One region of the Agrobacterium sp. genome, then DNA from elsewhere that is predicted to be linked to it. Evidence: predicted binding sites of a transcription regulator. Region 1 holds the regulator's gene; each other region holds the start of a gene.

Region 1 (7,155 bases):
GCCTTTGACCGGGCCGCGATGTTCCTCGAAGGTCATGATGTCAGCCATGATCTGGCAGGGATGCGTGTCGTCAGTCAGGGCGTTTATAACTGGCACGGTTGCGTGCTCGGCAAGCTCCAGCAGGCGCGAATGATCCGTCGTGCGGATCATGATGGCGTCGACATAACGCGACAGCACCTTGGCCGTATCGCCGATCGTTTCGGCACGACCGAGCTGCATTTCAGTACCGGAGAGGAAAAGCGTCTCGCCACCAAGCTGGCGCATGCCGACATCAAAGGAGACGCGGGTGCGGGTGGAGGGCTTTTCGAAGATCATTGCCAGCATCTTGCCGGCAAGCGGCTTTTCCGCCGTTCCGGCCTTGGTTGCGGCCTTGCGCGCGCGGGCATCGTCGAGAATTGCCCGCAGGTCCTGCGAGCTGACGGCCGACAGGTCAAGAAAATGTTTAGGTGAAGCCATTTCAAACGTCCCATGCTCGCGAGCCTCCGGGAAGAGGCCCGCCCTTTATTGTTTCCTCAGGCGATTTTTGCCTGTTTCGCTGTCAGGGAAGCGGCGGCCGCTTCCACGCGTGCCAGCCCCTCACGGGCTTCTTCCGCCGTGGTAACGAGCGGCGGCAGGAGACGGATGACGTTGTCGCCCGCGGGCACGCCGAGCAGATGCTCGCCGCGCATGGCCTGCAGCAGTTCGCCCGACGGGACCTTCGCCTTGATGCCGAGAAGCAGGCCTTCGCCGCGAATTTCCTCGATGACATCAGGATAACGATCCTTCAGCGAAGCAAGGCCCTGGCGGAAGACCAGCGCGACATCACGGACCTTCTCCAGAAAGCCCTCGGAGAGGACGACATCGAGCACGGCATTGCCCACAGCCATGGCCAGCGGGTTGCCGCCATAGGTGGTGCCGTGCACGCCCGCCGTCATGCCGGAAGCGGCATCCGCCGTCGCAAGGCATGCGCCGAGCGGGAAACCGCCGCCGATACCCTTGGCCACCGCCATGATATCGGGCGCGACACCCGTCTGCTCATAGGCAAACAGCTTGCCCGTGCGGCCGACGCCGGTCTGGACCTCATCGAAAATCAGCAGCATGCCATGCTCATCGCAGAGCGACCGCAGCAGCTGCAGGAATTCCTTGCTGGGCGCACGGATGCCGCCCTCGCCCTGAATGGGCTCGATCAGAAGTGCAGCCGTCTCGGCCGTGATGGCGGCTTTCAGCGCATCAACGTCACCGAAGGGCACCTGGTCGAAACCTTCGACCTTGGGACCGAAACCTTCGAGATATTTCTGCTGGCCGCCGGCGGCGATCGTCGCCAGCGTACGCCCATGAAAGGCGCCTTCGAAGGTGATGATCCGGAACTTTTCCGGATGCCCCTTGGAATAATGATAACGGCGCGCGGTCTTGATCGCGCATTCCAGCGCTTCCGCACCGGAATTGGTGAAGAAGACCTTGTCTGCGAAGGTCGCTTCCGTCAGGCGCTTGGCGAGCTTTTCCTGGCCCGGCACTTCATAAAGGTTCGAGACGTGCCAGACCTTCTCGGCCTGGGTCTTGATCGCTTCCACGAGGTGCGGATGGGCGTGGCCCAGCGAATTGACCGCTACGCCGGCCGCAAAATCCAGATATCGTTCGCCGCTCTCCGTGAACAGCCAGACGCCCTCGCCTCGCTCGAAGCGCAGGGGGGCTCTTGCAAACGTATCGAACAATGGCGCGGCGGCTTCGGCCATGGCTGTATCACTCCTTGCGCGGATGCGCTGTCAGACGGTTGTCAATAGGCTCTGAGGGTTATCCCTCGCCTGAAAATCAAAAATGCCGCCTCGCGGCGGCAGGGGCACTATTGTCACTTCGCCTGCCGATGTCAACAAAAGTCCGTATTTCCCGGGCTTCTCAAGCCCTAGTAGGTGGCGGCCTGCGAGGCCCAAGGTGTTGCCTTTCAGACTCAACTCGCCAGCAAGTTGGGGAAAACCGGAAAATCGATTCGAGATGATTCCCGTGACTCTTGCCACGGAGTCTGCGTGGCACTAGGTTAATCGCTAATTACTAGACTGCATTGCGGCGGAACTAGTCACCAAAAATCCGGCAGAAACCACGCTCGCGGCACGCCCGCGAGACGGAGAAGGATTCTGCCGACATTATACGCGACGAGCGGAGAAGCGGCATGAACTGGACAGACGAACGAGTCGAGAAACTCAAGAAATTATGGTCCGAGGGCCTTAGCGCCAGCCAGATTGCAGCGCAGCTCGGCGGCGTCAGCCGTAATGCCGTGATCGGCAAGGTCCATCGCCTCAATCTGCCGGGACGCGTCAAGGCTGGCGGCCCGGTCACTTCGGCGCGCTCTGCGCCCAAGCGCACCGCTGCACCTGCCCCACGCGCGACGACCTTTGCAGGCCGCGTCAATGCGGCGCCGGCGCGGATCCTCACCCGTTCCAACGCGGCAACCGCGCTGAATGAGGAGATCGACATCGAGACCGCACAGGTTCTTGATTACGTTCCTTCCAAAAACGTGGTCTCGCCGATTTCCCGTCGCCTGACGCTGACGGAACTGACGGAGCGCACCTGCAAGTGGCCGGTCGGCGATCCGCTGAAGGATGATTTCCATTTCTGCGGTTGTGAAGCGCTGGAATCTTCGCCCTATTGCAAGTTCCATGCGAAACTCGCCTATCAGCCGGTAAGCGAGCGCCGCAAGGCTTGAGTGTTGCGGCACGCATTCGACACTCAAAAACTACGGGCCTTCGGGCCCGTTTTTTTATGACAAAGTTCAGGCGGTTCCGGGGTCAACTCACCAGCGAAGCGCCGAACCCTATCCCCCATCGCTGTCGAACCCGACCCACAATCCCGATTGAGCGGGCGGGATTTCAGCCAATTGTCCGTCATCCCATCAAGAAGGATGAAGCCGTCGTGTTTGGGGACGTCCAAAAACCGAAAGGCCCGACACCATTCCGGTTTCGGGCCTTTCGGTTTTTGGCGGGATGTTGCCCCGAGTGTAACTCGTCGGTCGAGTCTTGCTCAGGCTTCCATCGAATATCCGGCGCCGCGCACGGTACGGATGACATCCTGCATATGCGAAAAATTGAGCGCTTTGCGCAGGCGTCCGACATGCACGTCGACGGTGCGCTCATCCACATAGATATCGTGACCCCACACGCCATCCAGCAATTGCGAGCGGGAGAAAACCCGGCCTGGAGAGGTCATCAGGAATTCCAGCAGGCGGAACTCCGTCGGGCCGAGGCGCACTTCGCGGCTCTTGCGGTGAACGCGATGGGTCTCGCGATCCAGCTCGATATCACCGCATTTCAGCACCGAGGAGAGAACCTCGGGACGGGCCCGGCGCAGCATGGCCTTGACCCGGGCCATGAGTTCTGGCGTCGAAAACGGCTTGACGACATAGTCGTCGGCGCCGGTGGCAAGGCCGCGAACCCGTTCGCTTTCTTCGCCGCGCGCCGTCAGCATGATGATGGGCAGGCGTTCTGTTTCCGGCCGCATTCTGAGCCGACGGCACAGTTCTATACCGGAAACGCCGGGAAGCATCCAATCCAGGATAAGAAGGTCCGGAATACGTTCCTGCAGCCTGATTTCTGCTTCGTCTCCACGGGGTATCGTGTCGACGTCATATCCCTCAGCCTCGAGATTGTAACGAAGGAGGACGCTCAGCGCTTCCTCGTCTTCCACAACTGCAATCTTGGGCACCATATGCTAACTCCGCAAGCCGCTGCTCGTCTGTTACTCGGTCACCGAACCGAGCGTGTTGGAACTGTCGTCCTTCGGACGCTCACCTTCCGGCTGGCTGCCGGTGGTCATGTAATAGATCGTCTCGGCGATATTGGTGGCGTGGTCGCCGATACGCTCGATGTTCTTGGCGCAGAACAGAAGATGCGTGCAGGTGGTGATGTTGCGCGGATCTTCCATCATGTAGGTCAGAAGCTCACGGAAGAGCGACGTATACATGGCGTCGATTTCCTCATCGCGCTCGCGGATGGCATTGGCCTTCTCGGCGGAACGCGTGGAATAGACGTCGAGGACTTCCTTGAGCTGCACCAGCGCAAGCTCCGACAGGTGCTCTATGCCGCGGGCGAGCTTGCGCGGTACACCGGTTCCGGCAACCGCGATCACACGCTTGGCAGTGTTCTTGCCAAGGTCGCCAACGCGTTCAAGGTCGCCGGCAATACGCAGCGTGCCGATGATCTCGCGAAGGTCGGCCGCCATCGGCTGGCGTCTGGCGATGGTGACGATGGCCTTGTCGCCGATCTCGCGCTCGGAATGATCGAGGATCGCGTCATCGGAAATGACCTTCTGAGCGAGCGCGGCGTCGGAATTGACGAGCGCACGCACGGCATCGGCGCACATCTGTTCCGCGAGACCGCCCATTTCGGCGATGCGGCGCGTCAGGAATTTCAGTTCGTCGTCATAGGCCGACAGGATATGCGAATGGGTCGTTGTCTGTGTCATGGTCTAGTCCTCCGGCTTGGCCTGCATGCGCGTACCCGGAAGCGGGCACGGCAGAGGCACCAGTCTTGTTCGGTTTCGATAAAGCGCCGGCCGGGATCAGCCGAAGCGGCCCATGATGTAGTCCTGCGTGCGCTGGTCGTCCGGATTGGTGAACATCTTGTCGGTTTCGTTTTCTTCGACAAGATGACCAAGGTGGAACATGGCAGTGCGCTGGGAAACACGCGCCGCCTGCTGCATGGAGTGCGTGACGATGACGATCGTGTAATTGGTACGCAGCTCGTGGATCAATTCCTCGACCTTTGCGGTCGCGATCGGGTCCAGCGCCGAGCAGGGCTCGTCCATCAGGATCACTTCCGGGCTGACGGCAACCGCGCGCGCGATGCACAGGCGCTGCTGCTGACCGCCGGAAAGGCCGGTGCCGGACTCCAGCAGGCGATCCTTCACTTCGTTCCAGAGACCCGCCTTCTGCAGGCTGTGCTCGACGATCTGGTCCATATCCGCCTTGTTGCGGGCAAGGCCGTGGATACGCGGGCCATAGGCGATGTTCTCGTAGATCGACTTCGGGAAGGGGTTCGGCTTCTGGAACACCATGCCGACGCGGGCGCGCAATTCCACGACGTCGATCGCCTGATCGTAGATATCGTCGGTATCGAGCGTGATCTTGCCGGTGACCCGGCAACCGTCGATCGTGTCGTTCATACGGTTCAGGGTGCGCAGGAAGGTGGATTTACCGCAGCCGGACGGGCCGATAAGCGCGGTCACCGTATTTTCCCGAACGTTGAGGTTCACGTCGTAAAGCGCGCGCTTTTCGCCGTAATAAACCGAAACGTCCTTGCCGATCATCTTGTATGAGACTTCATTCATTTTCTTGTCCAGCGCCTTTTCAACTGCTGCTTCCGACAACATGTTCATTGCTCAATCTCCCTCTACCAGCGCCGCTCGAAGCGGCGACGCAACAGGATTGCGCCAACATTCATGACGATGAGGAACAAAAGCAGGATGATGATAGCGCCGGATGTCCTTTCGACAAAGGCGCGCTCGGCTTCGTTCGCCCACATGTAAATCTGCACCGGCAGGGCCGTGGACGGATCCATAGGCGTTGTCGGGTAATTCGCAACGAATGCCACCATGCCGATCAGGAGCAGCGGCGCCGTTTCGCCCAGCGCGTGGGCGAGACCGATGATGGTGCCGGTCAGAATGCCGGGCATGGCGAGCGGCAGCACATGGTGGAAGATCGTCTGCATCTTGGAAGCGCCGAGGCCGAGGGCTGCGGCGCGGATAGACGGCGGCACGGCTTTCAGGGCAGCGCGGGTCGCGATGATGATCGTCGGCAGGGTCATCAGCGTCAGGACAAGACCGCCGACCAGCGAAGCCGAGCGCGGAAAGCCCATGAAGTTGATGAAGACGGAGAGGCCGAGCAGACCGTAAACGATCGAAGGAACAGCCGCGAGATTGTTGATATTCACCTCGATAAGATCCGTCAGACGGTTCTTCGGGGCGAATTCCTCGAGATAGATCGACGCCGCGACGCCGATCGGCAATGACAGCACCAGCACGATCAGCATCATGTAGAAGGAACCGATCAGCGCCACGCCGACACCCGCCGCTTCCGGACGGCTCGAAGCGCCGTTGACGAAAATGCCGGTGTTGAAATGTTTGCCGAGCTGGCCGCTTTCGGCGAGCTGGTTCATCCAGCCGAGCTGCTGGTTCGAGATACGGCGATTGGCTTCATCGGCGGTCATATCGACCTGGCCCTTGAAGGCGCTGTCGACGTCGCCCGAGGCCAGGAGCGTGACCGTGCGCGTGGTGCCGATGACGGCGGGATCGGCGACGACGATGTCGCGAAGCTGCGTGCGCACGCTGTCGGAGATCAAGAGGTTGACGGCACGAAGACCGGCGCGGTCCGTCGGCGCAACACCAAGGACCTTGGCGACCGCGTCACGGGCAACAACGGGATAATTGGCCGTCATCAGCTTTGCCGGATTGGTGGCGCGCTCATTTTTCGGATCGATGATCTGTTCGGAAAACTCGACCGGAACGGTGATCATCGTCTGCTGGAAGGCGGTGTAACCCTTGGAAACCACCGAGAAAAGCAGCAGGAAGAGAAAGATGAGGCCGAAGGAAATCGCTGCCATGCCGTAAGCACGGAAGCGGCGTTCGGCGGCATAACGGCGCTTGATGCCGATATCACGGCGCGTGGCCCTGTTCGCGGCGTTCGCGCCGGCTGCGGGAGAGACGATGTCGGTCATTCATATTGCTCCCGGTATTTGCGCACGATGTAAAGCGCGTAGATATTCAGGCAAAGCGTGATGGCGAAAAGCGTGATGCCGAGCGCAAAGGCGACCAGCGTCTGCGGCGAGGTGAATTCAAGGTCGCCGGTCAGCTGGCTGACGATCTTGACCGTCACGGTGGTCATGGGCTCGAATGGATTGAGCTGCAGGCGGGCCGCAACGCCGGCCGCGAGAACCACGATCATGGTTTCGCCGATGGCGCGCGATGCCGTCATCAGCACAGCGCCGACGATGCCGGGAAGAGCGGCGGGAACGATGACCCTCTTGATGGTTTCGGACCGCGTGGCGCCGAGACCGAGGGAACCGTCACGCAGCGAGCGTGGCACGGCGGTGATGATATCGTCCGACAGCGACGAGACATAGGGGATCAGCATGATGCCCATGACGAAGCCGGCGGTGATGACGCTCTGCGCCTGGATGAAGTTGGCGTAAT
Region 2 (7,155 bases), on a different contig from region 1:
TGCCGACTATCGGGTATCCGGCAAAGGAATCGCCAAACCCGACAGGTGCCGCCCAGGCAACGCGCGGATCGGCGGCGAGCTTCGTCAGAACAGCGCCGTCCACAAGCGGCAGCGGTGCGGCCTGCAGAAAAATGGAGGAAAGGATCAACTGGGTTTCGCTGCCGGCCGCGCCGATAACGAGATCGAATTTATCGGCGGCACGGGCGCTGCCGAGACGCAGCGAACGCTCCTGCAGCGTGACCGCAACGCCAAGCGCGGTGGCAAGCGCAACCAGGAGAACCACGACGATGCCACCCAGCCAAAGACGGCGCAGGTCGGCAAGGATGAAACCGATCATGCCGCAATCTCCTTCCGCTCGGTATCGGCGACGATACGGCCGCCGCTGAGGGTGAGACGCCGGTCGAGGCGGCCGATAAGATGCTGGTCATGGCTGGCGACGATAAGCGTGCTGCCGGTGCTGGCCGCAACGGAAAGCAGGAGATCACCGACAGCCTCGCCGCTTTCGAGATCGAGGCTTGCGGTCGGTTCGTCGGCAATGATGACGCCGGGACTGCGCAGCAGCGCACGGGCGATAGCGACACGCTGCATTTCACCGCGCGACATGGTCTCAACGTGCTGCCCCGGGCGTTTGAGGCCGACAGTCGCAAACAGGGATTCCGCGCGCTTCATGAGGTCCGCATTTGCCGCACGCGACAGGCGGGCGGGCAGCAGGATATTATCCAGCGCGGACAAGCCGGGAAAAAGATGAAACTCCTGCATGACGAGGCCGATATTGGCGGCGCGCCAGCGATCGCGGCGACCCTCGGGCAAATCCGCAATGTTCTCTTCTCCCCAGACAACGCGGCCGGCCTGAACACGCTCAAGGCCGGCGATGATGTTGATCAGGGTGCTTTTGCCCGAGCCGGAACCACCCGTCAGCGCAACGCGGCTACCGGCAGCGATTTCCAGACCGTCGAGAACGAGAACCGGCGCTGACAAACCGGGAAAGGATACGGCAAGATCATCTATCTTCAGGGACAGCATGGTCTCAAACCGTCGCGTATTCTGCCTGGCGGATGCGCAGCAGGCTGACAAAGCCGGTATCCGGATCGGTCCAGGAACCCGTTTCCAGCGTGCCGCGCACTTCGATTGTCTGGCTCGGCTGGGTAAAAGTCTGTTTTTCGCCGAGATAAACGACGACGATGTTGTCCGGCCAATCTGCATCCGTGGAGCAGAAGGGGCAGATCGACATGGGGATTTCGGTCAGCACGAAAAACTGCGCTTCGGCCTTCAGCGGCGGCGCCATGAAACCGCGCATGGCGATCTCCTTGCCGTTCAACTGCTTGACCTTTTCGGAAAACTCCAGTCCGAGGACGCTGACCTTGCCATAGAGTTCGTCGAAGGTGATGTCGCTGTTCGCCTGCGCGCGCGTGCCGGCGGCCAGCAGCGGTAGACCGGCAATGAGACCCAGGGTCTGGCGACGGTTGAAGTGCGCCCGATCAGCCTTGCTCATGACCATTCTCCTTCTTGAAAAGGTCTGCCATCGTCCGTCGTCAGAATGGACGATGAAAGACCTGAAACTATTGTGAGGGCACGCGATAGCGGCGTGCCCTCACAACATTCATATCTTAGTTGGTCTGCTTGGCGCCAAGTGCGAAAGCTTCGGCGAGACCCTTGTAGACGTCGCTCTGTTCCATGTAGCCACGGAAGCCTTCAGCGCCGGGGCCTTCAGCCTGCAGAACGACGTCATCCACTGCGTGGACGCCGCTATCCGAGCTTTTCGGAATGATGCCGGGTACGAACACAGCACCGGGAACGTCCTTGTACTGCTCGTTGGCGACATATTCCTTCTTTTCGTTCTGGACGGCCGGTGTGAACGGGCCATCAAGCTTCGGACGGAAGGTCTCGTAATGGTCAGGACCGTTATTGGCGTTCAGGAACAGACGACGGGAAACGTCGACCCTGTCAGGATAACCGTCACCGTCCTTGTCTTCATAGTTCGGGAAGCCGGCCTCGGCATAGGTGCCGACCTTTTCGCGCATTTCGGTACCCGGCTTGTCATCATCGACGGTGCCGATGATGGAAACGCCATGCGTATGGTCGCCGGTGACGACGATCAGCGTATCGGGGTTCTTCGCGGCGAATTCACGGGCGACACCGACGGCCTTGTCGAATTCGATCGTGTCGACGACAGCGCGATCCCAGTCAAGCGGATGGGACATCTTGTCGACGTTGGCAGCTTCGACCATCAGGAAGAAGCCGTCCGGGTTCTTCGACAGTTCGCCGAGCGCAACCTTGGTCATTTCAACGAGGCCCGGCTGATCCGGGAACTTCGCCGTGGTGCCCTTCTTGAGGAACTCGCGGTCGAGCGCTGTGTCCATGTTGCCGGTGTGGAACAGGCCGAGGATCTTGCCGGTGTTGGTGCCGGCGGCCGTGGCGAGTTCCGCCTTGCTGGTCGCCAGCGTGTAGCCAGCTTCCTTGAACAAAGCGATATAGTCCTTGTCATCCTTGCGCTTGGAACCCGCCGTCGCCTGCGGCAGGAAATAAGCGGAGCCGCCGCCGAGGAGGACATCCGGCTTCACGTCGAACAGCATGCCGTTGATGTCGGCCTTGTCGCCGCGCTTGCGGGTGTGGGCAACGACGGCAGCCGGCGTGGCGTCCTGCAGTTCGGCGGTCGAGATGATGCCGATCGACTTCTTGGTCTGGCGGCGCAGGGCTTCCGCGATCGTTTCGACCTTCGGATCGTCGAGCGAGGCCGGGGTACGGTCGGCATAAACGCCAATGGCGTTCACGGCGGTCTTGTGACCGGTCATGTAGGCTGACATGGTGTTGGCGCTGTCGGTGGCGACAGCGTCGGTGGCGGAGGTGCCGATGAAGGCGACCGGCGGCACATCATCCATGTTGAGGCGGCCATTGGCCTTACCCTCGGTCATGCCCTTGGACATGATGCGGGCAGCAGTGCGGTGAGCGACGGACAGGCCGTCGGCGATCAGGAAGATGACGTTCTTGGCTTTTGCCTGGGCCGGCGTGCCATAAACGGTCCAGGTGATCGTCTTGGTTTCGGAACCGGCAGAAACTTCGACCTTGTAGTCACCGGCGCTGGCGAGCGTGACCCCACGCAGGATGACGGCCGAACCAAGGACCTTGTCCTTGTTCTTTTCTTCGGCGACGAACTCCGCATCCTTGCCGAGAGCGGCCTTGTAATCCTGGCCGTTGACGGTGATCTTGACGTCTTCCGGCTTTACGACGGAAGCGAACTCGACTTTGAAATCGAACGGCGAACCGGTCAGGATCGTAGCACGATCAAGCGGATAAACCTCGGCAGCCTGAACGGCGCCGGCAAGAAAGGTCGTGGCGACCAAAGCAGCAACGATTTTGCGCATATTCCCCTCGCGAAACGTGTGAAAACCACACTTTCTCCTAGACCCGCGATATGACAGTTGCATGACTTGCAGGCAGCATATCCGGGCTCATGGGAAATTCGCGGGGGACGGTTTCAGCACGCCGTCCTCCTGTCGGGCGAATGCAGGATATGCTGTGGACCGAATGATCGGGCTGCCCGGCGCGCATGGGCAACCGCGTAAAGCCCCGGATCAGTCTTTCCTGATCCGCAATCCCTCCAGAAAGGCCCGGAAGCTTCCCACGGCCCGTTTCGAGGTCATTTCGGGGTCGTCGGAATTGGCGATCCACTGGGCGGCGGCGCTGCTTGCCGCGTTGATGAAACGGGCGCATGCCTCCGCATCGATATCGCCGATAGTGCCTTCATCCTTCAGGGCATCGAGGCTTCGCGCGACTGCCGAGATGCAGCCGTTTGCATTTGGCCAGCGCGACGGATCGCCGAGCACCGCCGGCCCGTCACGAAACATGATCCGCTGGATTTCCGGTTCGAGAGCCATGCGCACATAACCGAGATTTTCCTCGACAAAACCCTCCCACAGGGACTCGGCCCTCGAGGAGATGTCACAGAGCCTCTTCGTCATTTCCGCGTCGATTTCGGCCACCACCGCCAACAGCAGGCCTTTTTTATCGCCAAAATGGTGATAGAGCGCGCCGCGGGTGAGACCGGCCTCGGCGGTGAAGTCATCCATCGACGCCTCCGCATAACCGATGCTGCCAAAGGCCTTGCGGCCGGCAGCCAGAAGCTTCGTCCGCGTCTCAGCAATCATTTCACTGCGAGGTTTGCGCATTTTTTCTCCATTTTCCACATACGACGCGTATATTAGTTGACATACGCACCGTATGCAATTATCTCATTCACATACGCCACGTATGTATGTGGTGGACACCCTCTGAACAAGGTGCATCCCGATGGCTAATCCATACAGAGAAATTTTCCGGGCTCCAGGCGCAAAAGGCTTTTCCGCCGCCGGTTTCTTCGCCCGCCTTCCCATTGCCATGGCCCCGATCGGCATCGTCGCCATGCTTTCGCAAACCCATGGCGAATATTGGCTGGCCGGCGCCGTCTCCGCAACCTTTGCGCTGACCAATGCCGCCGTCTCCCCACAAATCTCCCGGCTGGTGGATCGCAAGGGGCAGAGCAAGGTCCTCATCCCCGCCACCATCGTCTCGGTCATCGCCTTTGCGGCGCTGATTATCGCGACAAACCAGAAATGGCCGGCCTGGACGCTGTTCCTTTCCGCCTTCCTCGCCGCCGCCATGCCGAGCATTCCGGCCATGATGCGCGCCCGCTGGACGGAAATCTTCCGCGACCGGCCGGAACTGAACACCGCATTCGCCTTTGAATCCGCCGCAGACGAACTCGTCTACATTTCCGGCGCCTCGCTTTCCGTCGGCCTGGCAGTCTCGCTCTTTCCGGAAGCGGGCATGATGATCAGCACCACCTTCCTGGCGCTCGGCACCTTCGCTTTCCTTCTGCAACGTTCGACCGAGCCCAAGGTACGCCCGGTTGAAAGCGGTCGCCGGCAGCGTTCGGCCATCTCCCTGCGCCCGGTCCAGATCATCACGCTTGCGCTGATCTTTGTCGGCTCCACTTTCGCCACTGCCGAGGTAAGCGCCGTCGCAATCACCAAGGAACTTGGCCAACCGGAAGCCGCCAGTCTCGTCATCGGCGTCTATGCCATCGGGTCCTTCGTCGTCGGCCTCATTCTCGGCGCGCTCAATCCCAAAATGCCGCTGCAACGGCAACTGCTGATCGCCGTCAGCGTGCTTGCACTCACCGCTCTGCCGCTGCTTGCCGCCAGCACCTCCGTTGCCCTTCTGGCTTTTGCCGTTTTCCTCAGCGGCGTTGCAATCTCCCCGATCTTCATCACCTCATTCGGCCTGATCGAGCGCCGGGTGCCTGAATCGATGCTGACGGAAGGCGTGACCTGGGTGATGACCGGCATCGGTATCGGCATGGCGCTCGGCGCCTTCATCTCCGGCTGGGTCATCGATAATTTCGGCCCGGATAACGGTTTCTGGGTGTCAGTTGCCGCAAGCCTTTCGACCGTTGCCATCATCACGCTCGGTCAGCGCAGCCTCTCGGGAGATCGCGAAAGATCCGGCGCGGAGACCGTGGCGCAGCCCGCAGAATAACAACCCTCACTCGTAGTCCGCCTCGTTCACTGGCAGGACGGCATGACAACGAGCCACTGACGACGGACGCAAATCACGGTTCCGCATGAGCCGGCATTCAGCCCATGCGCTCGGACACATGCTCCCCGGGAGACGCGGGAAAGACAACCGTCCTGTTTCCATTCAGGAAGACCCGGTGATGAATATGGGCGTGGATGGCCCGCGCAAGAACCTGGCTTTCCACATCCCGACCCAGGCTGACATAGTCCATCGCGCTTTGGGCATGGGTTACGCGGATCGTATCCTGCTCGATGATCGGCCCTTCATCGAGATCGGCGGTGACGTAATGGGCGGTCGCGCCGATCAGCCTCACCCCGCGTTCATAAGCCTGTTTATAAGGGTTGGCGCCCTTGAAAGATGGCAGGAAAGAATGATGGATGTTGATGATGCGGCCAGACATTTCCTGACACAGCCGGTCCGACAGGACCTGCATGTAGCGCGCAAGCACCACAAGCTCCGCTCCGGTATCCCGCACCACCTGCAGGATCGCGGCTTCCGCCTCGGGCTTCGTTTCCGGCGTGACGCGAATGTGGTGAAAGGGAATATCCTCGTTCACCACCTGCTTCTGGTAATCGAGGTGATTGGAAATCACCGCGACGATCTCGACCGGCAGCGCGCCGATGCGGGAGCGATACAGCAGATCGTTGAGACAATGACCGAAGCGCGAGACCATGATCACGACCTTCGTCTTTCGCGAAAGGTCATGAATATCATAGTCCATATCGAAATCGGCCGCGACGGGACCAAAGCCGTCGAGCAGCGCATCGCGTCCCGATCCCTGTTCGGAAACGAAGCTCAACCGCATGAAAAAGCGGCCCGTCTCCTGGTCGGTGAATTGCGAACTGTCGTTGATATTGCATCCGGACCGGGCGAGATAACCGGATACGGCGGCGACGATGCCGCTGCGCGCCGGGCACGCGACTGTCATTATATAGGTGCTCAAATCCTGCTCCCCTGGGTCTTTGCCGCGCGGACGGATCGCCCGCGCTTTCGCGCAGATTGCCTATCAACCGCCGGCCGTGGTCAGGACGGCGATTGAGACTAATCGAAGCCCGGCAGGGCCGCTTACGAACCGTAGATCGGGAAGGCCTCGCAAAGTGCAGCAACCTCTCCCCGCACCTCGGCTTCGACCGCGGCATCCCCTTCGGCATTCGCCGCCAGCGCGTCGATGACACGTAAGATCAGCGCGCCGATCTGTTCGAATTCGGCCACGCCGAAACCGCGGGTGGTACCCGCCGAGCTTCCAAGCCTGACGCCCGAAGTGACGAAGGGCTTTTCCGGGTCGTTGGGAATGGCGTTCTTGTTGCAGGTAAGCCCCGCCCGCTCCAGAGCGATTTCGGCAACCTTGCCGGTCACGCCTTTCGGCCGCAGATCGACCAGCACCATGTGGCTGTCGGTTCCACCCGAGACGATGCCCAGACCACCCTTCGTCAGCACCTTTGCCAGCGCCTGCGCATTGGCGATGACCTGGCCGGCATAGTCGGAAAATTCCGGACGCAAGGCCTCGCCGAAAGCCACGGCCTTGGCGGCGATGACGTGCATCAGGGGGCCGCCCTGATTGCCGGGGAAGACGGCCGAGTTCAGCTTCTTCGCCAGATCGGC
Region 3 (7,155 bases), 790 kb from region 1:
AATGCTGGATGATCGCATGTGTTGTTGGTGATTTTCATGTGGCTTTTTCTCTCCAATTTCGACTTTGAACAAAGTAAGGGATGACGCCGGTGTGCGGTCGGGAGGGCGTCTGACTTTTGACCCGCCCCTCCCCGTCGCGGCGGCCCTCGAATGCGGCGCAAATCATGCATCGTGAGCCACCGAGCCATTGCGGGACCGCCATGAATTGGATTGAACACGGTCGATCAGGTACGGCAGGCCAGCGCCTTGCCGCTTCTGTTCCTCGATAACCGCCGCCTGCCGCATCGCCTCATCAACGGCTGCGGCCAGCATCGTCCGCATGGTTTCGCTCAAACTATCGATTTGCGCGGCAAGGCGATCAGACGCCGCCGCTGTGGCTGCTGCAACCGATGATGGCAATCGATAGGGATTGCGAGGCCGCCGCAAGCTGCCCCTCACAAGCCCATTCACCCTCTCGGCATCCACTGACGCCGGCTTGTCTTCCGAACGCTTGGAACGGACGTATCCGATAGCACCGTCGCTATCAGTGAGTTTCTTAGGTGAGTTTCTTATATGAGTTAGGGTGCACGGATTTGCACTGTCTAAGTGCACGTTATTGCACCGAGTAGATGCACGTTCTTGCACTACCTCGTCGTCATTCTCGCCGCTTTCAAAGTCAGCAACAAGCTGCCGGAAGCCGACCCAGTTCGGCTGGTATCGAGAACGGAAACCATTCCCACCGTGGTGTATCTTCACAATCAAACCGCGTGCGTGAAGCTCATTGGTGGCATTCACGACCGTTCGTTTGCTGACACCAGCCCGAGCCATCAGGCGGTCAGTTCCGGGGTCGCACTGGCCTGTCCTCGCATTGAAGTGCGAGAGGATAACCGCGCCCACAGTCTTAGCATCGCCCGACAACCCACGTGCCAGAGCAATCGCTTTGTACGCGACGGCGAAGTCTTTTTGGGAGGGAAGCTCAGGCTTGTCGTTCATGGCTCGACAACCCCATGAACGGCGCCTGAAAACGCGAGACACTCAAAATTACGAAACGTTGAATTTGCTCAACATTTGTATTTGTCTCAAGTCCGGCTATGTGTTTGGGATTGCTGCGTACTGGTGGGTTCTCATCGCCCACCATTTTCCAAATTTCTCAAATTCACATGTTATGAGCTGAATGTTCTTCAGCTGGCGCGGTCTTTTGTCCTGCATTTTCCGCATCTGGAATCAGCCGGCCCTGCCCCGCATCTCGTCGCTGGGCGTATCAATCCGAGCCCGGAACCACCGGAATCGTTTTCCAGCCCTCATCTATTCCAAATCGATACGTCCGTTTCGGATTCCGACAGCTTCACCGAATCCCTGTGCCACCGTGTAACATACCGAAAAATAAGCGGATTCAGACTTTTTAAAGAGATTTCGGGCATTGTTTGCGCACCGTTTCATGATGAACGGTTGAACTGATGGATGAAACCATGTCGATCGACGCGTTTGTAACACTCGCGCTTATTGCGCTGCCTGTTTATATTTTTTTCCGCTGGGTCCAGCAGGACTCAGAAAAACAAGATACTCCCAAAAGCAAAAATTCCATGGGGCGGTGATCCGTTACGGTCGACCCGCAGTATTTTCCCGGACGGTCTCCGGACGAAATCCTCCACAATCCGATATCCAAGCGGCAATGCTGATTTCAATAGCTAGCCATCGCCAGGAATCGCGCAAAATCGGGGAACCCGGCCCGGGGGGCCCTCGCCGCACAAAAAAGCCGGGCATAGCCCGGCTTTTCTCATTTACAGCGCCTTTCGGCTCGATCAGTTGATCGCCTTCATGTTGACGGTGAAGAACAGCGTCTCGCCGGAAGAATCGTCCACGCCGTCATTGTCGGTCACGGCATAGGCCGTTCCAGCCTTGTCGAAGGTGAAGCCTTCCAGCTTGTCAACGACGTAGCCGTTGGTCTGGGCCTTGAGGTCGGGCAGGAAGTCATGGGCTTCCTGCTTGGCCACCAGCGGCAGTTCGCCGCCGATCTTGCCCGGCTTCAGATCCGCGATCGCAACGCGGTAGAGCTTCTTGATCTTGGCCTTGTCGCCGATCTGGTTGTCGCGCTCGACGATATAGACATAGTCGCCCTGCGCGGTGATTTCGGAAAGGCCAATCCAGCCTGCCTCGGTCTTGTCGAGCGGATAACGCACGGTGCCCCACTCCTTGGACTTCGGATTGTAGGAGACGAGCTTGACGAAGCCCTTCTCATCCGTGCCCCACTCGCGTTGCACAGCCATCCACAGCGTGGCGTCGTCGCCCTTGCCGATCATGGTCACGCCTTCGAAACCGAAGCGGGTATCGCCGGAAAGGAGTTCCTTCGGCAGAGCGATCTCGGCCTTGATTTCGCCCTTGGCGTTGACGTTATAGAGCGCGTGCGGAACAAGCTTGGCGCTGTCGCCTTCAGAGGCCAGCCAGAAACCGCCCTTGCCATCAAGCGTGATGCCTTCGATGTCGAGCTTCTGAACAGCAATGCCGTCACGCTTGACGCGCAGCACGCTGGTGATGGTGGCAGGCTTCTTCGTGGCGTCGATGGTGAAGATCGACGGCTGGTTGCCATAGACCGAGTCGGAGACGGCATAGAGAATGCCGGGCTTCTCAGCATCGCCGACCAGGCCGGAAAGAGCGCCCCAGCCGATCGGCGCGCCGTCGACGGTGGCGGAAACGAGCTGCGGATAGGCAGGCTGGCCTTCGGCGCGCTCATAAAGCATGACATGCGAGCGGACACCGCCGTCTTCGATCAGATCGACCTCATTGGCCGTAGCAAGGAGATTGCGCGACGGAATGGCGACGGCGCCTTCCGGCGAGACGCCCGAAGGCAGGAGCTGCGTCAGCTGCGGCTCCGCACCGGTATCCTTGTAGACGGCGACCACCGAAGCGCGCTCGGCAAGCACGAAGAAATACTTCTGGCCATCGAAGGTCGCCGCTTCCAGACCTTCGGGCTCAATGCCCTTGGCCTTGGAGCGCTTTTCCGGATAGTGGCCGATGGCGGCAACCGCGCGCTCGAGCGAAGCACCGGCTTCATAGAGAAGCTTGCCGGTCTTGTCGAAAATGGTGAAGCCGCGCGAACCGCCCTGCCAGTCGCCTTCATTGGCGATGACGATACGGTCATTGTCCAGCCACTTTACAGCGTCCGGCTCGCGCTTGCGGCCTTCCTGCTTGTCGGTGAATTTCAGCTGACCGTCGGTCTTCGTGTCGACGCCTTCCAGATCAACCTTGCCGACGGAGAAATGCGTCTTCACCGTGCCGGTCTTGCCATCGATGATGACGATATGGTTGTTTTCCTGCAGCGTCAGAGCGATCTCGCCATTGGCGTTGATCGAGACGAATTCCGGCTCCGGATCCTCAGGGGAAATTTCGGCGAGACCGGTAACGTCAATCTTCTTCAGCGTCGCGCAGTCGGCCACGCCGTCCTTCAGGCCGACCGTTACCAAATAGCCGGCGGGCATCTGCGGCAGTGCGCCTTCGTTCACATCTTCATCACGCTCGTTTTCGATCGCGATGGCGGCAAAGGTTTTATCAGGGGAAACGGCGACGGAATCGGGCTGGCCGCCGAGATCACAGCTTGCCTCGATCTTCTTCGTGGCAATATCGACTGTCACCAGCTTGCCGGACGGGTTGGCGCGGTTTTCCGACGTATTGACGCCGGCGAGAACCTTAAGGCCAGCAACGGCAACAGAGGTCGGCTCGCCTTCCAGCAGCAATGCGCCGCCGGCCTTGGGGGCCTTCGCGTCGGTGATGTCGATGAAACCGATGCCGCCGAGCGGGCTGTCCGAATAGATCAGCGTCTTGCCGTCTTCACTGGCGGTGATGATTTCAGCCGAGGTGACGGACTTGGCGTCCTTGTCCGCGGGAAGGTTTTTCGCCACCGGGAAAGACGCGATGCGGTTGAAAACCGGCTCGGCAGCGGCCGGCAAGGCCACGGACGTGAGCAGAGCAGCGGTCAAGGCCATTTGAGAAAATCGGAACGCCATTTTAATCCCCCTTGGGTCCAGAAATACCCCATGGCTTCTGCGTCAAAGACATGACAGTGGCATGACATTTCCTGTCGGGAATCAAAAAGCCCGGCCATGGAGACCGGGCTTTCTTGTTTCTGCGCACATTCCGCGTATCGGAGCACCGTGTGACCGGATGGAGGCTGCACAGGCGCGCTCCCTACTTTCGTTTACATCCTGCCGGATTGAGAACCAGGCTGTCCGAAAAGCATTTCGAAAAACCGCCCGGTTTTGGGCCGGCATGATGGCGTCAGCGCGTCAAAACATGTTTCCTCGTGAACCTGAAAAGCCGCCCGCCCGCCGCCGGGCGTTGCGGCTTTCCGGAAACCTTACGAGTTGACGGCGTCCTTCAGGCCCTTGCCTGCGGAAAACTTCGGTACGTTGCGAGCCGGGATATCGACTTCAGCACCCGTAGAAGGGTTACGGCCCTTGGAGGCTTCACGGCGGCTAACGGAGAAGCTGCCGAAGCCAGCGAGGCGAATGTCGCCACCGTTCTTCAGTTCGCTCTGTACGGTTTCGAATACGGCATCAACAGCGGAAGCAGCATCTGCCTTCGTGAGACCAGCCTTTTCGGCAACAGCAGAGACGAGCTCGTTCTTGTTCATGTTTCCACCCCTTTCAATGGTTTGAAACGACTCAAATTAAGCCGGCGCAGAATACGTTTGCATCCGCGCGCAGCAACCCAAAAGCGCTGGAATCGCCTGAAAAACAAGGGGTCTGCGATTTTTTTCACAAAAAAGGCCGACATTTCTGCCGGCCTTCCACATATTCGTGCCAAATTCGCATCACTTGCCCGGAGCTGAGCGCAGAATGCGCCTTCCGACACCTAACATATTGAATCTATGCAGCACCCGTCGCGAAAGGCGATTCCCGCCCCTCGCGACGAAGCACGTATCAATGTGCGATGGTCTGGCTGCCGTCGTCGACGCCTTCGACCGTAGCGATAACAGGCGTCTCGATGCTGCCGTCCCACTCGATGGGCTCCGGCTGGCGCAGAAGGGCGTGCCTGATGACCTCGCCCATGCGCGAAACCGGGATGATTTCCATCTCGTTCTTCACATTGTCCGGAATCTCCGCCAGATCCTTGGCGTTCTCTTCCGGGATCAGTACCTTCTTGATGCCGCCGCGAAGGGCTGCGAGCAGCTTTTCCTTCAGGCCGCCGATCGGCAGCACGCGACCACGAAGCGTGATCTCGCCCGTCATCGCAACATCCTTGGAGACCGGAATGCCGGTCATGATGGAGACGATGGCGGTTGCCATGGCAACACCGGCGGACGGTCCGTCCTTCGGGGTTGCCCCTTCCGGAACGTGAACGTGGATGTCGCTCTTGTCGAAACGCGGCGGTTCGATGCCGAAGTCCACGGCGCGCGAGCGGACATAGGATGCCGCTGCCGAAATGGATTCCTTCATCACTTCCTTGAGGTTGCCGGTGACCGTCATGCGGCCCTTGCCCGGCATCATCACGCCTTCGATGGTGAGCAACTCACCGCCGACTTCCGTCCATGCCAGACCGGTGACAACACCAACCTGATCCTCACGCTCGGCTTCGCCGTGGCGGAACCGCGGAACGCCCAGATAATCCGGAACGTTGGCTGCTGTGACTTCCACGGACTTGACCTTGCCCTTGATGATCTCGGTCACGGCCTTTCGCGCAAGCTTCATCAACTCGCGCTCGAAGCTGCGCACGCCCGCCTCGCGGGTGTACTGCTGGATCACGATCATCAGAGCGTCATCGCTGACCGAGAACTCTTCCGGACGCAGGGCATGTTCCTTGATCGCCTTCGGCAACAGGTGACGCTTGGCGATTTCGCGCTTTTCGTCTTCGGTGTAGCCGGCGATGCGGATCACTTCCATACGGTCCATCAGGGGACCCGGAATGTTCAGCGTGTTGGCCGTGGTCACGAACATCACGTCGGACAGGTCGTATTCCACTTCAAGATAGTGGTCCATGAAGGTGGAGTTCTGTTCCGGATCGAGAACCTCCAGCAGTGCGGAAGACGGATCGCCACGGAAATCCATGCCCATCTTGTCGATCTCGTCGAGCAGGAAGAGCGGATTGGACTTCTTGGCCTTCTTCATTGACTGCACGATCTTGCCAGGCATGGAGCCGATATAGGTACGGCGGTGACCGCGGATTTCCGCCTCGTCACGCACGCCGCCCAGCGCCATGCGCACATATTCGCGGCCGGTCGCCTTGGCGATCGACTTGGCGAGCGAGGTCTTGCCGACGCCGGGAGGGCCGACGAGGCACAGGATGGGGCCGCGAATCTTCGAGGCGCGCGCCTGCACGGCCAGATATTCGACGATGCGTTCCTTGACCTTGTCGAGACCGAAATGATCCTGATCGAGGATTTTCTCGGCCGCGTTGAGGTCAACCTTGACCTTCGACTTCTTGCCCCAGGGCAGACCGAGCAGCCAATCCAGATAGTTGCGCACGACGGTCGCTTCCGCGGACATCGGGCTCATCTGGCGAAGCTTCTTCATTTCCGCTTCGGCCTTTTCCTTGGCCTCCTTGGAAAGCTTGGTCTTGGCGATGCGCTCTTCCAGTTCGGCCATCTCGTCACGGCCGTCCTCGCCGTCGCCGAGTTCCTTCTGGATCGCCTTCATCTGCTCGTTCAGGTAATATTCGCGCTGGGTCTTCTCCATCTGGCGCTTGACACGCGAGCGGATACGCTTTTCGACCTGCAGCACGGAAATCTCGCCTTCCATGAAGCCAAGCGCCTTTTCAAGCCGCTGCTTCACGCTGACGGTTTCCAGCATTTCCTGCTTTTCGGTAATCTTGATCGACAGGTGCGAAGCGACCGTATCAGCGAGCTTCGAATAATCGTCGATCTGGCCGGCAGCGCCGACAACCTCGGGCGAAATCTTCTTGTTGAGCTTCACATAGCTTTCGAATTCCGAAACGACCGAACGCGACAGCGCCTCGATCTCGACCGGATCTTCGGCAGGCTCCTGCAACGGCGTCGCGGTGGCTTCATAGAAGTCTTCACGGCCGGTGTAGCTGTCGATCTGGGCGCGGCCCTTGCCTTCCACCAGCACCTTCACGGTGCCGTCGGGAAGCTTCAGAAGCTGCAGGACATTTGCGACCGTGCCGACCTTGTGGATGGCTTCGGGAGCCGGATCGTCATCGCTGGCGTTGATCTGGGTGACAAGC
Region 4 (7,155 bases), on a different contig from region 1:
ATCGCCTCGATTATGATCCTAGGGCGGCAGGCACCGTCCTGCAAATTCAAACCGGAAAAAACGCCAGCGCTCCGGCACCGTCCGCGCCGCTTCCCGTTTCTCCCAGATCCGAGGTTCCGCGATGAATACCATCGCCGATCACGGCATCCGCTTCGGCCGGATCGCCGCAATGCTTCCTGTCAAAAATATCGAAACGGCCCATGATTTTTACGTTGGCGTGCTGGGCTTTGAAAAGACCTTCGAAAACGGCAACCCCGTCGGCTTCATGATCCTGAAACAGGGCAATGCCGAGCTGCATCTGACATTGCAGCCCACGCACAAGGCAGCGCCCTTCAACGTGGCCCATATGATGGTGAGCGATGTCGATGCGCTGCACGCGCTCTGCAAGAGCCAGGGCTTGCGCATCATCAAGGGCCTGCAGGACAAGGATTACGGCCTGCGCGCCTTCGTCTTTGAAGACCCCGATGGCAACCGTATCGATGTGGGGCAGGTTATTTGAGATGAGCGAGCGGCGCGGGGTGTTCTCCGCGCCGTTTATGCGTTGTCAAAAAGCTCCTCACACGCGACGTCATCCTCGGGCTTGACCCGAGGACCCACAATCTCAACCGCGCATGGATCCTCGCCTCAAGGGCGAGGATGACGGAGAAAGGCACTTAACTCACCCGCCAGAAATCAATGGCGCGCGCCCTCAATCACCGATCCCGGAACCGGTTGGTGATCGGATAACGCCGGTCACGGCCGAAGTTCTTCTTGGTGATCTTAACACCCGGAGCCGATTGCCGGCGCTTGTATTCGGCGAGATAAAGCAGATGCTCCACCCGGTGCACGGTGGCCACATCATGGCCGCGTGCGAGAATCTCCTCGACCGACATTTCCTTCTCGACAAGGCATTCCAGAATATCGTCGAGCACCGGATAGGGCGGCAGCGAATCCTGGTCGGTCTGGTTGGGACGCAATTCGGCCGACGGGGCCTTGGAAATGATATTGGCGGGGATCACCTCGCCGGAAGGGCCGAGAGCACCCGGCGGAACATGGGCGTTGCGCCAGCTGGAAATGGCATAGACCTGCATCTTGTAGAGGTCCTTGATGGGGTTGAAACCGCCATTCATGTCGCCGTAGAGCGTGGCGTAACCCACTGACATCTCAGACTTGTTGCCCGTCGTCACCACCATCGAGCCGAACTTGTTCGAGACGGCCATCAGGATGGTGCCGCGCGTGCGGCTCTGCAGGTTTTCCTCGGTAATGCCCTCTTCCGTGCCCTCGAAGAGATCGGACAGCGCCGAGAGGAACCCTTCCACCGGTTCCACGATCGGCACGATATCGTAGCGGCAGCCCAGCGCCCTGGCGCAATCGGCCGCGTCCTTCAGCGATTCTTCCGAGGTATAACGGTAAGGCAGCATGATGCAGCGCACCCGCTCCTCGCCCAGCGCATCGACGGCAAGGGCGGCACAGATCGCCGAATCGATGCCGCCGGAAAGGCCGAGAACCACGCTCTTGAAGCCGTTCTTGTTGACGTAATCACGGAAGCCCAGCATGCAGGCGCGGTAATCCGCTTCCTCACCTTCGGGAATCTTCGAGAAAGGCCCGCTTTCGCAGCGCCAGCCATCTGCCATGCGTTTCCAGTCGGTGACGGCAAGTGTGGCCTCGAACTGGCTCATCTGGAAGGCAAGCGTCTTGTCGGCATTGAAACCGAAGCTTGCGCCATCGAATACCAGCTCGTCCTGCCCGCCCAGCTGGTTGGCGAAAACGAGCGGCAGGCCGCTTTCGATCACCTGCCTGAGCGCCACCTGATGGCGCACATCCAGCTTGCCGCGATAATAGGGCGAACCGTTCGGCACCAGCAGGATTTCCGCCCCGCTTTCGGAGAGCGTCTCGCAGACACCCATATCGTTCCAGATTTCCTCGCAGATCGGAATACCGATCCTGACCCCACGGAAATTATAGGGACCGGAAATCGAACCCTCGGAGAAAACACGTTTTTCGTCGAATTCACCGTAATTCGGCAGGTCTATCTTGTCGCGCAGCGCGATGATCTTGCCGCCATCCAGAAGCGCCACGGAATTGTGTCGTCCCGTCTCGCCCTGTCGCGGAAAACCGATAACGACGCCCGGTCCGCCATCGGCGGTCTCCGCCGCCAGTTCTTCCACCGCTTTCAGGCATGCTTTCAGGAAAGCCGGCTTCAGCACCAGATCTTCAGGCGGATAGCCTGAAATGAAGAGTTCGGTCAGAAGCAGAAGGTCTGCGCCCTGCGTTGCCGCATCGGCCCTAGCCTCGCGCGCCTTGGCGAGATTGCCCGCCACGTCGCCAACAGTGGGATTGAACTGCCCGACGGCAATCCGGAGATGGTTCTGGATATCGTGTCTGTCGCTCATGGCTTTTCAATACCGCGCCCGTGCCCGCTCCGCAACGCGGCAATTGCATGGCGGCGCCCGTTACGCATCGGGCGCGCGCGTTCACGCTAAGGTTATCGCCGCACCGGCCAGGCTGCGCAAAGTTCATGTCGCGTTCATCGCGCTTATGTGACAGTTACATGACACTTTTGCGACACCCGATTCACCTCCCCGGATCGGCCGTGCCGCCTGAAATACCGGAGTATGGGTTTGAGACATTCGGCGCCAAAAACAACGGCTTCCGAAAAGGCTGGTTTTGTCTTTTCGCCTGCAGGGATTAGGAGCCTTTCGAAGCTTTCGGGCACGGCCTATACGCTTGCCAATCTGACGGTCGCATCCGTTGTGCTCGTTGTGGTGCTGGAGTGGATCGCCCGCGGTTCGCTCACGGATGTCGGTGCTTTCCTCACCTCATCCGCACGCCCCGGCATGACCACCATTGCCGCCGTGCTCGCCCTTCTCGTGGCGCTGGATGCCATCCTTGGCCGGCGTTACCTGTCGCTGATCGCCATTGCACCGCTCTGCGCGATGACCGGGCTGATCTCCGCGCAGAAACAGACCTATCTTTCCGATCCGCTTTACCCCTCCGACCTGCTGTTCGGCCGGCAGATCCTCGAGCTTCTGCCGACCATGCTGAAAGCACAGCCCTTGACGGCCGTGCTGCTCGGGCTTGGCATCTGCGCCGCCATTGCGGCACTTGTGGCGCTATGGCTGCTGGCGCGCCGCCATTCGCCCGTCCTGCGCTGGCGTGAACGCGCGGCTGGTCTCGCGCTGGCGCTGCCGCTTCTTGCCAGTCTTGCCTCGCTGATGGACTATTCGCACTATTCCTGGGCACGTGACCGTCTCAACATCATACCCATGATGTGGGATCAGCAGGAAAACTACCGCCACAACGGCTTCCTGATGGCCTTCGCCTTCAATATTCCGATGGCCAATGTCTCGGCGCCACAGGGTTACGGTGAAAACAGCATCGCCGACCTGACGTCCGAACCCGCCGCCTTCGCCGCCAACAAGGGCGACTACCCTGACGTCATCATGCTGATGAGCGAATCGCTCTGGGACCCGGCGCGGCTCGAAAACGTGAAGCTCTCGGCCGATCCGATGCCGACCATCCGCGCCAAACAGTCGGGCAACGTCTTTTCGCCCGAGTTCGGCGGCATGACGGCGAATGTGGAATTCGAGGCGCTGACCGGCTTTTCCAACGCCTTCCTGCCCTATGGCAGCATTCCCTACCAGCAATATATTCGCCGCCCTGTGCCCTCGCTCGCCAGTTTCTTCCGCGGCGAAGGCTATTCCGCCATCGCCATGCATCCGTTCCAGGAATGGTTCTGGAACCGCAAGCAGGTCTACAGGAATTTCGGCTTCGAGGAATTCCGCTCGGAAGAGACGCTGCCGGCCATGGAAAAACGCGGCAACTTCGCCTCCGACGATGCGCTGATGGATGAGATCATGGCGACGGCGGACCGGACGCAGAACCCGCTTTTCCTCTTCGCCGTCACCCTGCAGGGACACGGTCCTTACGAGGCCACCCGTTACGCCGAAAACACCATCGGCGTCGAAGGTGATCTCTCCGCCTCCGCCTCGCAGGCGCTTGCCACCTATTCGCAAGGGGTGGCGGAAGCCGATGAAGCGCTGCTGAAACTGATGCGCTGGGCAAAAAAACGCGACCGTGAAACCATCATCGTCCTCTTCGGCGATCACCTGCCGCCGCTCGGCCAGACCTTCGTGGAAAGCGGTTACATGCCGGGCATGGTGGCAAGCCGCCGTGCGCCGCTGGAGGTGATGAAGAAGGAACACGAGACACCGCTCGTCGTCTGGTCCTCCAAGAAGGGCGTGCGCAAGAATATCGGCACCATCAGCCCGGCGCTTCTGCCCTATCATGTGCTGAAGACGGCCGGCTTCTCCGATCCCTTCTATACCGGCACGCTCGGCGAGGTGCAGAAGGCCTTCTCCGTCATCGACCGGCATATGCTGGTGGCGACCGACGGCAAGGCCCTGCCCGACTGGTCGATCGCGCCCAATTCCATTCCCGACGTGGTGCGCGATTACCGCCTGCTGCAGTTCGACATGATGTTCGGCCAGCAATATGGCCGCGAGCGCTTCTTCCCCGGTTTCAACTGGCTGCATGAGGGCGCGCCGTCGGTCTGATGGTTTTCGGCGGGGACGCCTGAACCGCATGGTGGTGGAAATCGTTTGAATTCCACCGCCATGCGGGTTTATCTCGGGAAACATCCGCATCGCCCCATCAGAACCGGAGAAACACCGTGTCAGATATCTCCGACTATATCGTTTCGCACTTCAAGCGCTCCTCCCGCGAAATCGGCGAGGTGGAGCAGCGTATTCTCGAACTCTCGCACCAGAAAAAGCTGGTTTCGAGCGACATCAACGCGGAATTTTCCGCCGGCGCCAGCCTCGGCGACAGGCTGGCCGACAATATCGCCAAGGTCGGCGGCTCCTGGGGTTTCATCCTCAGCTTCTGCTTTTTCCTGGTGGTCTGGGCCATCGTCAACACCATCGTGCTGACGACGCGCGCCTTCGACCCCTATCCCTTCATCTTCCTCAACCTGCTGCTCTCCATGCTGGCCGCCATTCAGGCGCCGATCATCATGATGTCGCAGAACCGACAGGCCGCCCGCGACCGTTTTGAGGCCGCCAAGGATTATGAGGTGAACCTGAAGGCCGAGCTCGAGGTTCTTTCCCTGCATGAAAAGATCGATGTGAAAGTGCTGGCCGAACTGGCGGCGCTCCGCCAGGACCTTGCCGCGCTCCACCGTCACGTTACCCGCAAAGAAGACTGAAGCCGGAAAAAATCGTCCCCGCTTTTCCCCGCTCCGCGGCGCGCTGTTAGAGTGAACGCAGTCCTGCCGGGTGGCTGCCAGACGTGGCGGAAACCAAGGGACGGTCCTGTGGTGGGAACGCTGGCAACGTTCGTGGAAAGGACCATTTCGCAACAGGCGGTGCACGGCCCTTTGCGAAATACGGCATGGTGAAAGACCCGGCTGCGCAACGCATCCGACCCACACCAACCCCAACCAAAGCGCAGCCGGGCAATCGCCCGACGCACGCTGGGTATCCCCGACCGGCAACGCTGGGCGGGATGAAGCTGTTGGGTTTTTGAGGCTTTTTCAGGAGTGAAGGGAGGTGCGTGGAGCTTACCCCCCCTCTGCCCTGCCGGGCATCTCCCCCTCAAGGGGGGAGATCGATCTGCGGCAAGGCCTCGCCCATCTCAACGCTTGAGAATGGAGCAGTAAAAGAGCCTCTTGCCGATCTCCCCCCTTGAGGGGGAGATGCCCGGCAGGGCAGAGGGGGGTAAGCTCCACGCACCTCCGCGCCACTAAGAATCGCACAACCTCCTGAAACCTCACCCCCCAGTTACGAATCCGTCAGATTCTTACGCTACAGATTGACGCAGGCGTTTGTTGCATTGCACTCTTGCGGGCAAGGCTGAAGGGGGAATCACTCCCCATCATCAAAATGGCATCACGACCATTTCGCGGCGACGCCATGCCGGATGCGACATCCGGTCATTGCAATAATTCTGTTCCGGGGTTTTTCATGCACCAGTTCGATCTGATTGTTGTCGGCAGCGGTCCGGCGGGAAGACGGGCCGCCATTCAGGCCGCCAAGCTCGAAAAGAAGGTTCTGGTCATCGAGAAGGGCAGCCGCGTCGGCGGCGTTTCGGTGCACACCGGCACCATCCCTTCGAAGACCCTGCGCGAAACGGCGCTCAACCTCACCGGCTGGCGCGAGCGCGGTTTTTACGGGCGCGCCTATCGTGTCAAGCAGGAGATCGACGCCGAAGACCTGCGCCGCCGCCTGCTCATCACGCTGGATCACGAAGTGGAAGTGCTGGAGCACCAGTTCGCCCGCAACCGCGTCCAGCACATTCGCGGCACGGCAAGCTTCATCGACGCCAACACCATGAAGGTGGTGAAAAGCGATGGTGAGATCATGACCGTTACCGCGACATCCATCCTGCTGACCATTGGCACCCGCCCCTACCGGCCGCCGCATATTCCCTTCGATGGCGAAGCGGTGCTCGATTCGGACGAGATTCTCGAGATCAAGGAACTGCCGCGCTCGATGATCGTTGTCGGCGCCGGCGTCATCGGCATCGAATACGCCACCATCTTCAGCGCGCTCGACACGCAGGTGACGGTGGTGGAGCCGCGCGAAACGATGCTGGAATTCATCGACAAGGAAATCGTCGAGGATTTCGCCTATCAGCTGCGCGACCGCAACATGAAGCTGATCTTCGGGCAGAAGGCGGAAAAGGTGGAGCGTGACGACAGCGGCAAATGCCTCGTCTCGCTCGGCAATGGTCGCGTCCTCAAGGCCGAGACGGTGCTGTTTGCCGCCGGCCGCGTCGGCGCTACCGATACGCTCAACCTTTCGGCCTGCGGGCTGGAGGCCGACAGCCGCGGCCGCCTGAAGGTCGATCCCGAGACCTTCCAGACCTCGGTGCCGAACATCTATGCCGCCGGCGACATCATCGGTTTCCCGAGCCTTGCATCCACGTCCATGGAACAGGGCCGCATCGCCGCCCGCCATGCCGTCGGTGCACCGGCCGGCGAACCGCCGCAATTCTTCCCCTACGGCATCTATGCCGTGCCTGAAATCTCCACCTGCGGCCTGACGGAAGAAGAAGTCATCGAACGCGCCATTCCCTATGAATGCGGCATCGCCCATTTCCGCGAAACCTCCCGCGGCCACATCATGGGTCTCGACAGCGGGCTCTTGAAGATGATCTTCTCGCTGAAAACCCGCC

The links. The regulator PhoB, encoded in region 1, activates phosphate uptake and scavenging genes when phosphate is short. The targets are predictions, from matches to a motif close to TGTCATNNANCTGTCAT.
Region 2: a site for PhoB is predicted at 3,413-3,429, ahead of AC5I5B_RS23795 (alkaline phosphatase). Genes of this name have one in related genera too.
Region 3: a site for PhoB is predicted at 4,031-4,047, ahead of AC5I5B_RS17425 (esterase-like activity of phytase family protein). Genes of this name have one in related genera too.
Region 4: a site for PhoB is predicted at 2,520-2,536, ahead of AC5I5B_RS08275 (LTA synthase family protein). Genes of this name have one in related genera too.

Annotation. Positions count from the first base shown of each region.
Region 1 is NZ_JCABZP010000014.1:366,103-373,257, reverse strand. Features, by position in the region: gene argF (ornithine carbamoyltransferase) at 1-456, opposite strand, end outside; gene AC5I5B_RS13530 (aspartate aminotransferase family protein) at 513-1,712, opposite strand; gene AC5I5B_RS13525 (GcrA family cell cycle regulator) at 2,144-2,677, shown strand; gene phoB (phosphate regulon transcriptional regulator PhoB) at 2,992-3,675, opposite strand; gene phoU (phosphate signaling complex protein PhoU) at 3,706-4,431, opposite strand; gene pstB (phosphate ABC transporter ATP-binding protein PstB) at 4,528-5,343, opposite strand; gene pstA (phosphate ABC transporter permease PstA) at 5,358-6,680, opposite strand; gene pstC (phosphate ABC transporter permease subunit PstC) at 6,677-7,155, opposite strand, start outside.
Region 2 is NZ_JCABZP010000020.1:179,480-186,634, forward strand. Features, by position in the region: gene AC5I5B_RS23780 (ABC transporter permease) at 1-337, opposite strand, end outside; gene AC5I5B_RS23785 (ABC transporter ATP-binding protein) at 334-1,023, opposite strand; gene AC5I5B_RS23790 (hypothetical protein) at 1,028-1,492, opposite strand; gene AC5I5B_RS23795 (alkaline phosphatase) at 1,608-3,362, opposite strand; gene AC5I5B_RS23800 (TetR/AcrR family transcriptional regulator) at 3,573-4,166, opposite strand; gene AC5I5B_RS23805 (MFS transporter) at 4,288-5,514, shown strand; gene purU (formyltetrahydrofolate deformylase) at 5,612-6,496, opposite strand; gene glyA (serine hydroxymethyltransferase) at 6,619-7,155, opposite strand, start outside.
Region 3 is NZ_JCABZP010000014.1:1,152,526-1,159,680, reverse strand. Features, by position in the region: gene AC5I5B_RS17440 (hypothetical protein) at 1-38, opposite strand, end outside; gene AC5I5B_RS17435 (helix-turn-helix domain-containing protein) at 163-972, opposite strand; gene AC5I5B_RS17430 (hypothetical protein) at 1,437-1,574, shown strand; gene AC5I5B_RS17425 (esterase-like activity of phytase family protein) at 1,782-3,980, opposite strand; gene hupB (DNA-binding protein HupB) at 4,331-4,606, opposite strand; gene lon (endopeptidase La) at 4,896-7,155, opposite strand, start outside.
Region 4 is NZ_JCABZP010000010.1:343,775-350,929, forward strand. Features, by position in the region: gene AC5I5B_RS08265 (glyoxalase superfamily protein) at 122-499, shown strand; gene AC5I5B_RS08270 (NAD+ synthase) at 693-2,372, opposite strand; gene AC5I5B_RS08275 (LTA synthase family protein) at 2,595-4,535, shown strand; gene AC5I5B_RS08280 (DUF1003 domain-containing protein) at 4,652-5,185, shown strand; gene sthA (Si-specific NAD(P)(+) transhydrogenase) at 5,943-7,155, shown strand, end outside.